One region of the Burkholderia savannae genome, then DNA from elsewhere that is predicted to be linked to it. Evidence: predicted binding sites of a transcription regulator. Region 1 holds the regulator's gene; the other holds the start of a gene.
The links. The regulator FliA, encoded in region 1, starts transcription of late flagellar genes. The targets are predictions, from matches to a motif close to CTAAAGTTTNNNNNNNNNNNGCCGNTA.
Positions count from the first base shown of each region.

Region 2: flgM (flagellar biosynthesis anti-sigma factor FlgM) is a predicted target of FliA. The motif match lies at 6,003-6,029, and genes of this name have one in related genera.

Region 1 is NZ_CP013417.1:205-5,002, reverse strand. It holds gene ahcY (adenosylhomocysteinase) at 8-1,429, opposite strand; S-adenosyl-L-homocysteine riboswitch at 1,464-1,603, opposite strand; gene WS78_RS00020 (RNA polymerase sigma factor FliA) at 1,733-2,464, opposite strand; gene WS78_RS00015 (MinD/ParA family ATP-binding protein) at 2,489-3,301, opposite strand.
Region 2 is NZ_CP013417.1:3,804,917-3,813,851, forward strand. It holds gene flgG (flagellar basal-body rod protein FlgG) at 1-142, opposite strand, end outside; gene flgF (flagellar basal-body rod protein FlgF) at 175-936, opposite strand; gene flgE (flagellar hook protein FlgE) at 962-2,203, opposite strand; gene flgD (flagellar hook assembly protein FlgD) at 2,231-3,106, opposite strand; gene flgC (flagellar basal body rod protein FlgC) at 3,159-3,584, opposite strand; gene flgB (flagellar basal body rod protein FlgB) at 3,674-4,165, opposite strand; gene flgA (flagellar basal body P-ring formation chaperone FlgA) at 4,401-5,957, shown strand; gene flgM (flagellar biosynthesis anti-sigma factor FlgM) at 6,061-6,405, shown strand; gene WS78_RS18645 (flagella synthesis protein FlgN) at 6,431-6,925, shown strand; gene WS78_RS18650 (RebB family R body protein) at 7,972-8,262, shown strand; gene WS78_RS18655 (RebB family R body protein) at 8,295-8,564, shown strand; gene WS78_RS18660 (RebB family R body protein) at 8,603-8,869, shown strand; gene WS78_RS18665 (RebB family R body protein) at 8,924-8,935, shown strand, end outside.

The sequences.
Region 1 (4,798 bases):
CAAGATATCAGTAACGATAGTGATCCGGCTTGAACGGGCCCGCCTTCGGCACGCCGATGTAGGCCGCCTGATCGTCGGACAGCTCGGAGAGCTGCGCGCCGATGCGCGCGAGGTGCAGGCGCGCGACCTTCTCGTCGAGGTGCTTGGGCAGCACGTACACCTTGTTGCCGTACTCGCCGCCGCGCGTGAACAGTTCGATCTGCGCGAGCGTCTGGTTCGTGAACGAGTTCGACATCACGAACGACGGGTGGCCGGTCGCGCAGCCGAGGTTCACGAGGCGGCCTTCGGCCAGCAGGATCACGCGCTTGCCGTCCGGGAAGATGATGTGGTCGACCTGCGGCTTGATGTTTTCCCACTGGTACTGGCGGGTCGACGCGACGTCGATTTCCGAGTCGAAGTGGCCGATGTTGCAGACGATCGCGTTGTGGCGCATCGCCTTCATGTGATCGTGGCCGATCACGTGGTAGTTGCCGGTCGCCGTCACGAAGATGTCGGCCTTGTCGGCCGCGTATTCCATCGTCACGACGCGGTAGCCTTCCATCGCCGCCTGCAGCGCGCAGATCGGATCGATTTCGGTGACCCACACGGTCGCGCCGAGGCCGCGCAGCGATTGCGCGCAGCCCTTGCCCACGTCGCCGTAGCCCGCGACGAGCGCGATCTTGCCCGCGATCATCACGTCGGTCGCGCGCTTGATGCCGTCGACGAGCGACTCGCGGCAGCCGTACAGGTTGTCGAACTTCGACTTCGTCACCGAATCGTTCACGTTGAACGCCGGGAACGGCAGGCGGCCGTCCTTTTCCATCTGGTACAGGCGGTGCACGCCCGTCGTGGTTTCTTCGGTCACGCCCTTGATGTGCGCGAGGCGCTTCGAGTACCAGCTGCCGTCGATTTCGAGGTGGCGCGCGATCGACTTGAAGAGCGCGACTTCTTCCTCGTTGGTCGGCTTGGCGATCACCGAGCGATCCTTCTCGGCCTTCGAGCCGAGGATCAGCAGCAGCGTGGCGTCGCCGCCGTCGTCGAGGATCATGTTCGCGAACTCGCCGTTCGGCCATTCGAAGATGCGGTGCGAGAACTCCCAGTATTCGTCGAGCGATTCGCCCTTGAACGCGAAGACGGGCGTGCCGGCCTCGACGATCGCGGCGGCCGCGTGATCCTGCGTCGAGAAGATGTTGCACGACGCCCAGCGCACGTCCGCGCCGAGCGCCTTCAGCGTCTCGATCAGCACGCCCGTCTGGATCGTCATGTGCAGCGAACCGGCGATGCGCGCGCCCGCGAGCGGCTGCTGCGCCTTGTATTCGTCGCGGATCTGCACGAGGCCGGGCATTTCGGTCTCGGCGATGTTCAGCTCCTTGCGGCCCCAGCCGGCAAGCGCGATATCGGCGACGACGTAATCTTGTGCGGAATTGGAATCGATGACAGCGGCGTTCATCACGCCCTCCTTTCTAAAAAAGTTCTAGAAAATTGTGACGTGAGCGCCGTTCAAGTAAGCGGGCGTCATCGGCGGGAACGATCGCCGCTACGCGACGATGCTGCGCCGACACACCGCTCGGTTGACCCTTTCCGAGCCTGGCGGGCGGGGCCCGTCGCAACGCTCCTCGGAAACGAGGTGGGATTGTAGCAAATCGAGACGAAATTTTCCTATCGTGCAAGCGGAGCGCTCGCGCGGCATTTTGCCGGCCTCGCCGACGCGCGCGCGCTTCCCGTGCATTGCGCCCGTCGCCGCCCGGCCGGCTCAGCTCTCCGTGCCGACCCACGCCAGCTCGCGCAGCTTCGCGCGCAGCCGCGCGACCGCCTGGCTGTGCAGCTGGCACACGCGCGATTCGCTCACCTCGAGCACCGCGCCGATCTCGCGCAGGTTCAGCCCGCGCTCGTAGTACAGCGACATCAGCAGCTTCTCGCGCTCCGGCAGGTGCTCGATCGCGTCGACGAGCGCGCTGCGCAGATGCTCGTCGAGCAGCGCGGACAGCGGATCGGCGTGGTCGGCGCGGTAGCGGTCGAGGAACGGCTCGTCGTCGGCCGAGCGGTCGAAATCCTCGTAGTAGACGAGCTGGCTGCCGTGCAGATCCTGCAGCATCGACTGAAATTCGCCGAGCGGCATCTGCAGGTGCTCGGCGATCTCCGTCTCGTTCGCCGCGCGGCCGAGCCGCTGCTCGACCTGGTGCACCGCGTGCTCGACCTCGCGCGACGTCTTGCGCAGGCTGCGCGGCAGCCAGTCGTTGCTGCGCAGCTCGTCGAGCATCGCGCCGCGAATCCGCTGCGTCGCGTAAGTCTCGAACTGCGCGCCCTGGTCTTCCTTGTAGCGGCTCGCCGCGTCGAGCAGGCCGATCATGCCGGCCTGGATCAGGTCGTCGAGATCCACGCTCGCCGGCATCTTCGCGACGAGCTGCAGGCCGAGACGACGCACGAGCGGCGCATATTGCGTCAGCACTTCGTCCTGGGAAATCTTGCCTTGAGCGTTGTACATCGTGCCCTCTCTTCGTCGTGGCGTTCAGGCGGCATGAGCCGCGCCTCGTTCAAACGCCGAACTTCCCGTCCGGACCCGGCCGACGCCAGAACCGGGGCGCATCGGCCAATACAGCAGATCGGCGGCGATCTGCCGGTAATCGCGCGCCGCCGCCGCCGACGCAAACGCGTCCACCACCGTGTGCGCGAGCCCGCGCGCGCGCTCGATCAGCGGATCGGCCGCGACGCACCCCGCGTTCGACAGCGACACCCGCAGATAGCGGCTCGCGACGCCCGCGAGGTTCTCGTACGCGGCCTTCGCGTCGGCCGCGCTCTGCACGTGATTCGTCAGCACGCGGAACTGCGCGAGCGCGTGCGCGTAGTGCAGCCGCTTCATGCACGCGTACGCCTCGGTGATCGCCGACGCCGACACGCGCGTGACGACGAGCACGTCGTGCGCGTCGCGCGCGAGCCCGGAGAGCGCGCCGTTCGCGTCGAGCTGCGCGTCGATCAGCACGATGTCCGCCGCGCCGTCGCCGAGCGCCTCGATCTGCGCGTCGCTGTAGCCGCCGCGCGCGAGCCGCGACGCCCCGCATATCGAGAATCCGAGCTCGTGACGCACCGGCTCGCCGTCGCGCAGCCATGAGCCGCACAGCGTCGCCGAGATCGAGCGGACGTTCGCGCGCTCGTCGACGACGAGCACGTCCTTGCCGAGCGCGGTGAGCGCCGCGGCGAGGTTCGCGACCGTCGACGTGCAGCCGACGCCCGAGGGTCCGCCCGTCACCGCGACGACGCGCGACGCGCGTCCGGCGAGCAGGCGCCGCAATCCTTCGGCCTGGTCGGTGATGCGCTTATCCAAAGCGGACCTCGTGCAGTTCGTTGCCGGCGCGCGTGCTCAACGCGGACAGCATCGCCGGCAGATCGTCGTCGTGCGGCACGAACGGGGAATCCTCGCGCGGCGCGCAGAACGCGCTCTTCAGCAGGAATTTCTTCGTCGCGACGTACAGATTCTCGGGCACCTTCTGGCCGGTCGACACGTAGTGCACCGGCAGCTTGTAGCGGATCACCGTGTCGAGCGCGCCGCCGAGGTTGCTCGCCTCGTCGAGCTTCGTCAGGATGCAGCCCGCGAGATCGGGGTGGCCCGCCGCGCTGCGGTACGCCTGCACGACTTCGTTCAGCGTGTCGCCGTGGCTCGTCGCGTTCAGCAGCAGCAGGCGCTGCACCGGCGTGTCCGCGCCGTGCAGCATCGCGATCTGGTCGGACACCGTGCGGTCGCGCTGGCTCATGCCGATCGTGTCGATCAGCACCATGTGCTTGTTGCGCAGCTCGGCAAGCGCGAGCTGCAGATCGCCGCCGTCCTTCACCGCGTGCACCGGCACGCCGAGGATCTTGCCGAAGATGCGCAGCTGCTCGTGGCCGCCGATCCGGTAACTGTCCGTCGTGAGCAGCGCGACCTTGCTCGCGCCGAAGCGCATCACGCAGCGCGCGGCGAGCTTCGCGGTCGTCGTCGTCTTGCCGACGCCCGTCGGGCCCATCAGCGCGAACACGCCGCCGCGCTCCATCAGCGCGTCTTCGCTGTCGAGCACGGGCAGGTTCGCCGCGAGCACCGAATGCGCCCACTCGGCCGCCGCGTCGAGCGTGTCGTAGCCGGCGCCCTCCGGCAGGTTGTCGACGACCATCCGCACGAGCTGCGCGGAAAAGCCCGCCGCGAACAGGTATTTCGTCAGCGCGCCGTGCACCGGATTGCGGCGCTGGCGCTCGTTCCACATCAGGCCCGCGAACTGCTCTTCCATCAGCTCGCGCAGCGAGCCGAGCTCCTGCATCACCGTGTCGTTGACGATGCGCTCGATGCGCGCCTTCACCGCGTCCGCGACGACGGCCGCGGTGTCTTCCGGCAAGCGCGGCGCCGGCTTGGCCGCCGCCGCATCATCGGCCGGCAGCCGGCGCGAGACGTTGCGCACGATGTCGCGCGCCCATTCGGGCGGCTCGTCCGCGGCGGCGCGCTCGCGCGGCGCCTGCGCGGCCGCCACGGCGGCGCGTGGGCGCGCAACGAGCTCTTCGTGCTGCTTCGTCAGCCGCTTCGCGTGCTCGACGAGCCACGGCGCGGGCTCGGACGGCGCGGCGGGCGGCTGGGCGGCCGGCGGTGGCGCGACGGTGGGCCGAGCGTCGTCGCCGGAAGCGTCGACGCTCGCGCCGAACACCGACGAAAACACGTCGGGAAGACCGCCCGATGCGTAGGGGTTCGCGGCCGAGCGCGCGGCCGGCGCGGCCGACGCGGTGGTCGGCACGACCACCGATGCGGCGGGCGACGCGAACGTCGACAACGAAGACGCGGGCTGACGCGGCGCTTGCGCCT
Region 2 (8,935 bases), 420 kb from region 1:
TCTGGTACATCAGGTCCTCGAACACCGCGCGCGAGCCCTTGAAGCCGTTGGTGCTCACGTTCGCGAGGTTGTTCGAGATCACGTCCATCTGCGCCTGTTGCGCATTCATGCCGGTCGCGGCGATGTAAAGGGAACGGTTCACGTGTTGACTCCTTGTCTGGCGCTTCGCGGCGCTCAGCTGAAATTGAGCAGCTGGTTCGCCGCCTGCTCGTTCTGGTCGGCGGACTGGATCAGCTTCGTCTGCAATTCGAACGCGCGCGCGTTGTCGATCATCGACACCATCGCCGCCACCGGATTGACGTTGCTGCCTTCGAGCGAATTCGGCACGACCTTCACGGCCGGATCGGCGTCGGCGGGATTACCGTCCGCGGTGCGGAACAGGCCGTCGTTGCCGCGCGTCATCGTCGCGGCGTCGGGGTTCACGAGCTTCAGTTGATCGATCATCGCGACGGCGGTCGGCGGATCGCCCGGCATCAGCGCCGACACCGTGCCGTCCGCGCCGATCGTCAGCTGCGCGTTCGGCGGCACCGCGAGCGGGCCGCCGTTGCCGACGACGGGCAAGTTGCTCGCGGTCACGAGCTGCCCGTTCTCGTCCACGTGCAGGTTGCCCGCGCGCGTGTACGCCTCGCTGCCGTCCGGCAGCATCACGGACAGCCAGCCCGGCCCCTGAACCGCGACGTCGAGCGGATTGCCCGTGCGCTCGATCGGGCCCGACGTGAAGTCCGCGCCGGGCGTCGACGACAGCGTGTAGGTGCGCGTCGTCGCCGGATCGACGTTGCCGCTGCCGTCGTCGAAGTTCATCGGCACCGCGCGAAACGTCGCGAGCTGCGCGCGGAACCCCGTCGTCGACGCGTTCGCGAGGTTGTTCGCGACGACGGACTGCTGCTCGAGCGACTGCGTCGCGCCCGTCATCGCCGTATAGATCAGTCGGTCCATGGCTGGCTGTTGTCCGCGAAGGCGATTACAGGTTGATGAGCGTCTGGTCGACGGTCTGCTGCGTCTTGATCGTCTGCGCGTTCGCCTGGTAGTTGCGCTGCGCGGTGATCAAGTCGACGAGCTGGCTCGTCAGGTCGACGTTCGAGTTTTCGAGCGCGCTGCCTTGCAGCGTCCCGTGGTTCGTGCTGCCGGGCGCCGAGATCTGCGGCACGCCCGACGCGGCCGTCTCGACGTACTGGTTGTTGCCGACGTTCGCGAGGCCGTTCGGGTTGTTGAAGTTCGCGAGCACGATCTGGCCGAGCGTCGACGTCTGGCCGTTCGAGTAGTTGCCCGTGACCTTGCCGTCCGTGCCGATCGAGAAGGTCGTCAGCATGCCGCTCGCGAAGCCGTTCTGCGCGAGGTTGTTGATGCCGCTCTTGCCGCCGTACTGCGTCGTGCCGGTGAGGTCGAGCGTCAGGGTCTGCGGGTTCGCCGCGCCCGTCGTCGTCGGGATCGTGAACGAGAACTGGCCGACGTTCGTCGTCGGCGCGCCGCCCGGCACCGTCGTGCCCGTGATCGTGCCGCCCGTGTTGAAGCCGACCGCGCCGAGATCGGTCGGCGTCTGGCCGGACGGGCCCGCGTACGTCTCCCACTGGCCCGACGTCGCGCTCTTCACGAAATACAGGTTGACGTTCTGCGAGCCGCCGAGCGTGTCGAACACCTGCACCGACGTCGTGTAGTTGTAGCTCGTCGGATCGGAATAGTTGAACGGCGTCGTCGTCGGCACCGGATCTTGCGAGTTCAGGTTGAACTGGCCGGTGATCTTCGTCGTCGCGGTCGGCGCGATGTTGGTCGTCGGCGCCTGCAGCGGCACGGTCGCCGCGGTGTTGATCACGCCGTTCGCGTTCGCCGCGTAGCCCATCAGGTTCAGGCCCTGCGAGTTGACGATGTAGCCGTTCTTGTCGCGCTGGAACGTGCCGTCGCGCGAGTACGTGGTCACGCCGTTGTTCGACATCTGGAAGAAGCCGTTGCCGTTGATCGCGACGTTCAGCGACGACGTGCTGGACGAGATCGTGCCCTGGCTGAACTGCTGCTGCACCGACGCGAGCATCGTGCCGATGCCGATCGGGTTGTTCACGGCCGATGCGACCGAATTCGCGTACATGTCGGAAAACTGCGCGGTGCTGCCCTTGAAGCCCACCGTGTTGGCGTTCGCGATGTTGTTGCCGATCACGTCGAGATCGCTCGACGCGCCCGCCAAACCGCTCAAACCCTGTTGATAGCCCATCTCGGTCTCCGTAGCGAAGAAGCTGGATTAGTTGGTGGAAGACGAGGAGCTGCCGTTCGACGCGCTCTTCGTGTTCGGGAAAATCGACGCGACCTGGCTGAAGCCGACCGTCGAGCCGTTCGACAGCACGAGCCCCGGCGTGCCGTCCGCCTGCTTGACGACGCTCAGCACCTGCGCGGACGACAGCGTCGTGGGCGCGTACTGCTTGCCGGACGTGTCGGTGTAGCTCGCGCTGATCGTGTAGGTGCCGTCGGGCAGCGCGTTGCCGGCCGTGTCGGTCGGCGTCCAGTTGAACGGCACCGTGCCCGCCGACTGCGCGCCCGCGTTGATCGTGTTGACGACGACGCCCGACGCGTTCTTCACGGTGATCGTCAGGTTCGACACGGCGCTCGTGAGCTGCACGCCGAACGGCGAGGCCGCGCCGCTCTTGACGGGCACGGTGTTGCCCGGGGCGAGCACGTTCGAGCCGATCAGCATCGCCGCCTGGGTCTGCTGGCCCGCGGTGAGCTGCGACGACAGCGACGTGAGCGCCGTGTTCAGTTGCGCGATGCCGCTCACGGTGTTGATCTGCGCGAGCTGCGACGTCATCTGCGAGCTGTCGACGGGGCTCGTCGGGTCCTGATTCTTGAGTTGCGTGACGAGCAGCGTGAGGAACGTCGTCTGCAGGTCGGCCGCCGACGTCGTCGACAGCGAGCTCGCGACGTTGATGTTCGCGTTCGTGCCGCCGGTGCCGCCGGCGCCGTTCGTACCGTTCGTGCCGCTGGCGTTGCCGGCGCCGCTCGTGCCGCTCGCCGCGTTCGTGCCCGTCGTGCTCGACGATTGGCTGTTCGAGCTCATCGTGTCGAACGGCAGCGGGTTCACGGTGGTGCCGCTGCTGCCGATGGTCGTAAAGGAGGATGTCATCCCGGTTCGCCTTTCTCTGCTATGCGTGTTTCGGTCGATGGAAAGCCGCGCGTCAGCTGCCGATCGTCAGCGTCTTCAGCATCAGCTGCTTCGCGGTGTTGAGCGTCTCGACGTTCGCCTGGTACGAGCGCGACGCGGAAATCATGTTGACCATCTCCTGCACCGGATCGACGTTCGGCATCGTCACGTAGCCGTTCTGGTCGGCGGCGGGGTTCGACGGGTCGTAGGTCGTCTTCATCGGCGACGGATCGTCGATCACCTTGGTCACCTGCACGCCGCCGACGCCCTGGCCCGACGCGGTGCGCGCGCGCCCCATCGGCGCGGTCGCGAACACCACCTGCTTCGCCTTGTAGGGCTTGCCGTCGGGGCCCGTCGCGCTGTCGGCGTTCGCGAGATTCGACGCCGTCACGTTCAGACGCTGCGACTGGGCCGACATCGCGGAACCCGCAACATCGAAAATGTTCATCAATGAAGGCATGCGTACTCCTTATCGCGTTGCGCGCTCATTCAACCGTTTCCCGTGACGCGCGCGACACGCGGGAAAAAGCAAAGCGCCGAAGCGGCGCGTCACGAACTCGAATTCGACGTGATCGCGGCGATCATCGTCTTGATCTGCTGGGTCATCACCGTCATCCCGGCCTGGTAATGCACCGCGTTGTCGGCGAACTGCACGCGCTCGGTGTCGAGATCGACGGTGTTGCCGTCGAGCGCCGGCTGCTGCGGAATCCGGTACTGCGCGCGGCCGTAGTCGTCGCTCGGGCCGCCCGTCGGAATCAGCTTCACGTTGCCCGCGAGGTGCGCGCCCGACGTCGTCGCCATCGACATCCCGCCCGTCACGCCCGCCGGCTGAGCGAGCGGCAGTTGCGCCGCGTTGCCGGCGCTCGCCGCGCCGTCCTGCTTGAGCGCGCGGGCGAGCGTCGACGAGAAGTTGACGTCGCGCGCGCGGTAGCCGGGGGTGTCGGCGTTCGCGATGTTCGACGACAACAGTTCCTGCCGATATGCGCGCACGTCGAGCGCCTGGCGGCCGAATGCGAATTCGGCATCGAGTTTGTCCAGCATCTGCAAGCCTCCGTCTGAAGATGCGCCGCTCCTTCGCCGCCCGCGATCGACCGCGACGCTCAGTCGCTCGACCACGGGCGGCCAAAGAGGCTTTTTTCCATGAGACGCATGGTAGGCGGGCGACGCAACGGGCAATCGGGCGAATAACCGGCAAAGGGCCCCTCTATTCGCGGTTTGCCGGCGCTCGCCCATCCCTAGAATGCAACCCGTACCAAACGGTTTCGAGGAGGGCGCGATGACGACTGACGCAGGCCGCGCGACGCGCACGCGCTTCGCGGCGGCGCTCGCGCTGGCGGGCTGGATGTGCGGCGCGCTCGCGCAACAGGCGGGCGACGGCGGGATGATCGTGATTCCCGGGCGCGGCGAATCGGCGGAGACGGCGCTCGCGAACGCGGCGAACGCCGCGGGGGCCGGCACGCCGGGCGCGGCCGGCCGGAACGGAACGGGCCATGCGGCGGGCACAGGCGCGTGGAACGCGCAGGCCGCCGCCCAGGCGGCCGCCGTGTGGGCCGGCCGGACCGGCGCGGGATCGGACGATCCTGCCCGCCCCGCGACGGCAGCCGAACGAAACGACGGCCCGATCGTGATCGAACCGGGCCCGGCCGCATCGAGCGACCGGATCGCGGCACCGCCCGCCGTCGGGTGGAGCAGGCAAGCGAATGCGGCCGCGCCGGCAGGCGCGCGCAATGGGGGCGCGAATTCCGGGGGCGCGAACTCCGGGGGCGCGAACTCCGCATCGCCGACGGCCGGATCGAATCCTTCGGCAGGCACGGTGTCAGCGAGAGCCGGATGGCCCCCTCCGGGCGGCGCGAACGCGCCCATCCCCGCGAATCGGAACAACCCGGCGGCAAGCGTCGCCGCCGGCGCCAATCCCGCATTCCGCGCGGGCGCCGCGCCGCGCGCGCCGGCCGATGCGCAGCAGGTCGCGACGGTCGTCGCACGGGACGCGGGCGCGTCCGCCGGCCAGCCCGCCAACGCGCAGGCAACCGCCCAGCCGTGGCAGGCGCGGCGCGCGCAAGCCGCAGCCGCCACGCGAAGCGGCGTGCTTCCCGTGTCGTTGCGCGCGGAGCCCGCGCCGCGCGCGCTGCCGGCCCGTCCCGCGCCGCTTCGCACGGCGGCGGCCGCCGCGGCCCCGGTTGCGATTCCGGCCCCGATTCCGGTTCCGGCCGGCCAGCAGGACGGAGAAACGATCCGCCGCGCGGCGCTCGCGTTCCTGCAACAGCAGGCGGCGGGCCTGCCCGGCAAGACCACCATCACGGTCGCGCCAGCGTTCCCGCGCGGCCTCGCCGCATGCACGACGCTCGAGCCGTTCCTGCCGTCGGGCGCGCGCCTGTGGGGCCGCACGACGGTCGGCGTGCGCTGCGCGGGCGAGCGTCCGTGGACGATCTACCTGCAGGCGAAACTCGCCGTCCAGGCGACCTATTACATCGCGGCGCGCCAGATCGCGCCCGGCGAAACGCTGTCCGCCGCCGATCTCGTCGCGCGCGACGGCGACCTGACGACGCTGCCGCTCGCCGTGATCACCGATCCTCAGCAGGCGGTCGGCGCGACCGCGCTCACGCGCGTCGCGGCCGGGCTGCCGCTGCGCCAGGATCTGCTGAAGAGCGCGGCGTCGGTGTCGATCGGGCAGACGGTGCGGGTCGTCGCGTCGGGGCAGGGATTCACGATTTCGGCCGACGGCAGCGTGCTCAACAACGCGGCGCCCGGCCAGCAGGTGCGGGTGCGGATGGCGGCGGGCCAGATCGTCACGGCGATCGTCAAGGACGCCGCGACGGTCGAGATCCCCCTCTAAGATTGCAAACTTTCGTTGATTCAGGGATTTACCGAAAAACGGGTGCTAAAGTTCGGGCCGGCCTTGCCGTTATCGTGGTCAAACCCGTACAGGAAACACCATCGTGAAAGTCGATTCCACCACTACTTCGAACGCCCGCACGCTGTCGAACGCCAGTGCGGGCACGGCTCGCACGCAAGCCGGCCAGCCGGCCGCGGCTCAGGCGCCTGCCGGCGCCGCGAGCGCGCCGACGGGCGGGGATGCGAACGTGAGCCTGTCCGGCCTGTCGTCGACACTGCGCGGCCTGGCCGCCTCGGGCAGCGCCGACATCGATACCGCGCAGGTCGAGGCGATCCGGGACGCGATCAAGAACGGCACGCTGTCGATCGACACGGGCAAGATCGCCGACGGAATCCTGCAGACCGCCCGCGATTTGCTGAAGCAGCCGCCGCAAACGGGCAACAGCTGAGCCGGCTTCACGGCCGGACGACGGAATGCGTAACACGGCGCACGGACGGTCCGCGCGCCGCCAAGTCGAGCCAAACGAGATGAGAGACGAACTGCTGGCCACGGTCAACGACGAGCACGCGACGATCGAAGCGTTCGCGTCCCTGCTCGCCTACGAGGAAAAGGCGCTGACGACGGCATCGCCGATCGACGCGCTGCCGGGCATCGTCGACAGGAAAACCGAGCTGATCGAAAAGCTCGCGCAGCTCGAACGCCAGCGCGACACGCTGCTCGCGTCGCGCGGCCTGCCGGCCGGCAAGAAAGGAATGGATCGCGCGGCCGAAACCGACGCGCGCCTCGCGAACGGCTGGCAGTTGCTGCAGCAATCGGCCGAGCGCGCGCGCCACGCGAACGCGATCAACGGAATGCTGATCCGCATTCGGATGGACTACAACGAACGCACGCTCTCCGTGCTGCGCGCCGCGCCGCAGCGCAACGGCTTTTACGGGCCGGACGGCCGCGTCGCGACGGCCGCGCCCTAAATACGCCCCTCGATCGCCGGGCGCGGCTCGCGCGTCGGCACGGGCTCTCGAAGCAAGCCGAGCCGGCGTCGATCGTACTCATTCGCGACGATCGATATCGCGAATCGGCTTCATTCGCGCCGCCTGCCGGCGCCTTCGTCGGCCCCGCTCATCCCTCGGACGCCACAAGCTGACTCGCGCGCGAGCGCCGGACGATGGCTGTCCCGAGCGCGGCGGAATGCGCGTGAATCGTTGCCCTGCCCGGCGCCCCATGTTCCCGTCGCCCGATTGCCCCGAATCCGGCGACGCGCATCGCCCCGACTTTTCCTCCCCTGACTCATTACGCGTGGACGACCTGGCGGCTCCGGCGTCGCCCGTTTGCACGCGTCGCAAACCGGGATTCGACCGGGCTCCGCTTCCCGCGCCGGAATCGAGCGGGGAACCCGAGGCCGCCTGCCTCTGCCTCTGCCTCTGCCTCTGCCTCTGCCTCTGCCTCTGCCTCTGCCTCTGCCTCTGCCTCTGCCTCTGCCGTTGCCGTTGCGGTTGCGGTTGCGGTTGCGGTTGCGGTTGCCGCCACCGCACCGCGACCACCGCCGCCGCTACCGCTGCCACCGCCGCTGCCGCCGCTGCCGCCGCTGCCGCCGCAAACCATCACATCGCATGACGCTGCGTCGAGGCAAGACGTCCCGGCCGCCGGTTCACGCATCGTCCGCGCCGCTGGCCATCGAAGCGGCACCCGAGACTTCTTATCCGGCCGGCGGCGCCCTTTCACGTCCGCCCGAATCCAATCGGAACTTCCCCCGCAAATCGGCGCTTTTTCCGCACGCCGCATTCCGCTCCACGACGGAAATCGAGGCCGACACGGCGAATTCGCTGATCCGCGCGGCCCGTTCATTCGGCCGATTACGACCGCTTTTCCGATTCGGCGCCGCGTTTTCCGTAGATCGCGCCAATTGCGCCCACGGTTGCTTTCCTAAGATGTTTTCACGGACCTACCAAGCGACGCAGGGTTCGTACCGAAAACACATCCCGCCGAAAGGCAGCTTCATGTTCATCAAGGAGCAACCATGGCATTTCCGACCAGCGTCAACGACCAGATCACCGATTCCGTCACCCAGGCCAATACCAAGGTATTGGGCGATGCGCCGGCGATCGCGATGGGCAACCTCTATCAGGCCACGGCGCAAGCGCTCGCCAATACCGCCCACAACGCCACCAACGCTCAGCAGCAAAGCTACGTCACCACTCAAGCCGCCACCACGATGGGCGTGGCGACGCTGTACTCGCTCGACACCGCCGCCACCGGCGTATCGACCAAGGACATCCTGAGCACCGGCGTTCGCGGCCTCGGCAGCTGATCGCCCAAGCCCAATTCATTGAGGAGCCCGACATGGCTTTTCCGACCAGCGTCAATGACCAGATCACCGATTCCGTCACCCAGGCCAACACCAAAGTGCTGGGCGACGCGCCGGCCATCGCGATGGGCAACCTGTACCAGGCTACGGCGCAAGCCTTGGCCAACGCGGCGCACAACGCGACCTACGCGCAGCAACAGAGCTACGTCACGGCGCAAGCCGCCACCACGATGGGCGTCGCGACGCTGTACTCGCTCGACACGGCCACGACCGGGATCGCCACCACCAAGATCCTCGGCACTTGAGGACTGCCGGCGACCGTTGACACCAAGGAGTTGAGCACATGGCCTTTCCCACCGCCGTCAACAACCAGGTTACCGATTCGGTGACCCAGGCGAACACCCAGGTGCTGGGGGTGTCTGCGTCCATTGCGATGGGCAACCTGTACCAGGCCACGGCGCAGGCCTTGGCCAACGCGGCACACAACGCGACCCTGGCGCAACAGCAGATGTACGTCACGGCGCAGGCTGCGACCACGATGGGCGTCGCGCTACTGTACTCGTTGGATACCGGCAGTACGGCAATGGCGACCAAGAAGATCCTCGGCTGAGGGTCCTGCGTCGATCACCACGCCTCGTCATCCATATATTAAGGAGTATGAATCATGGCATTTCCC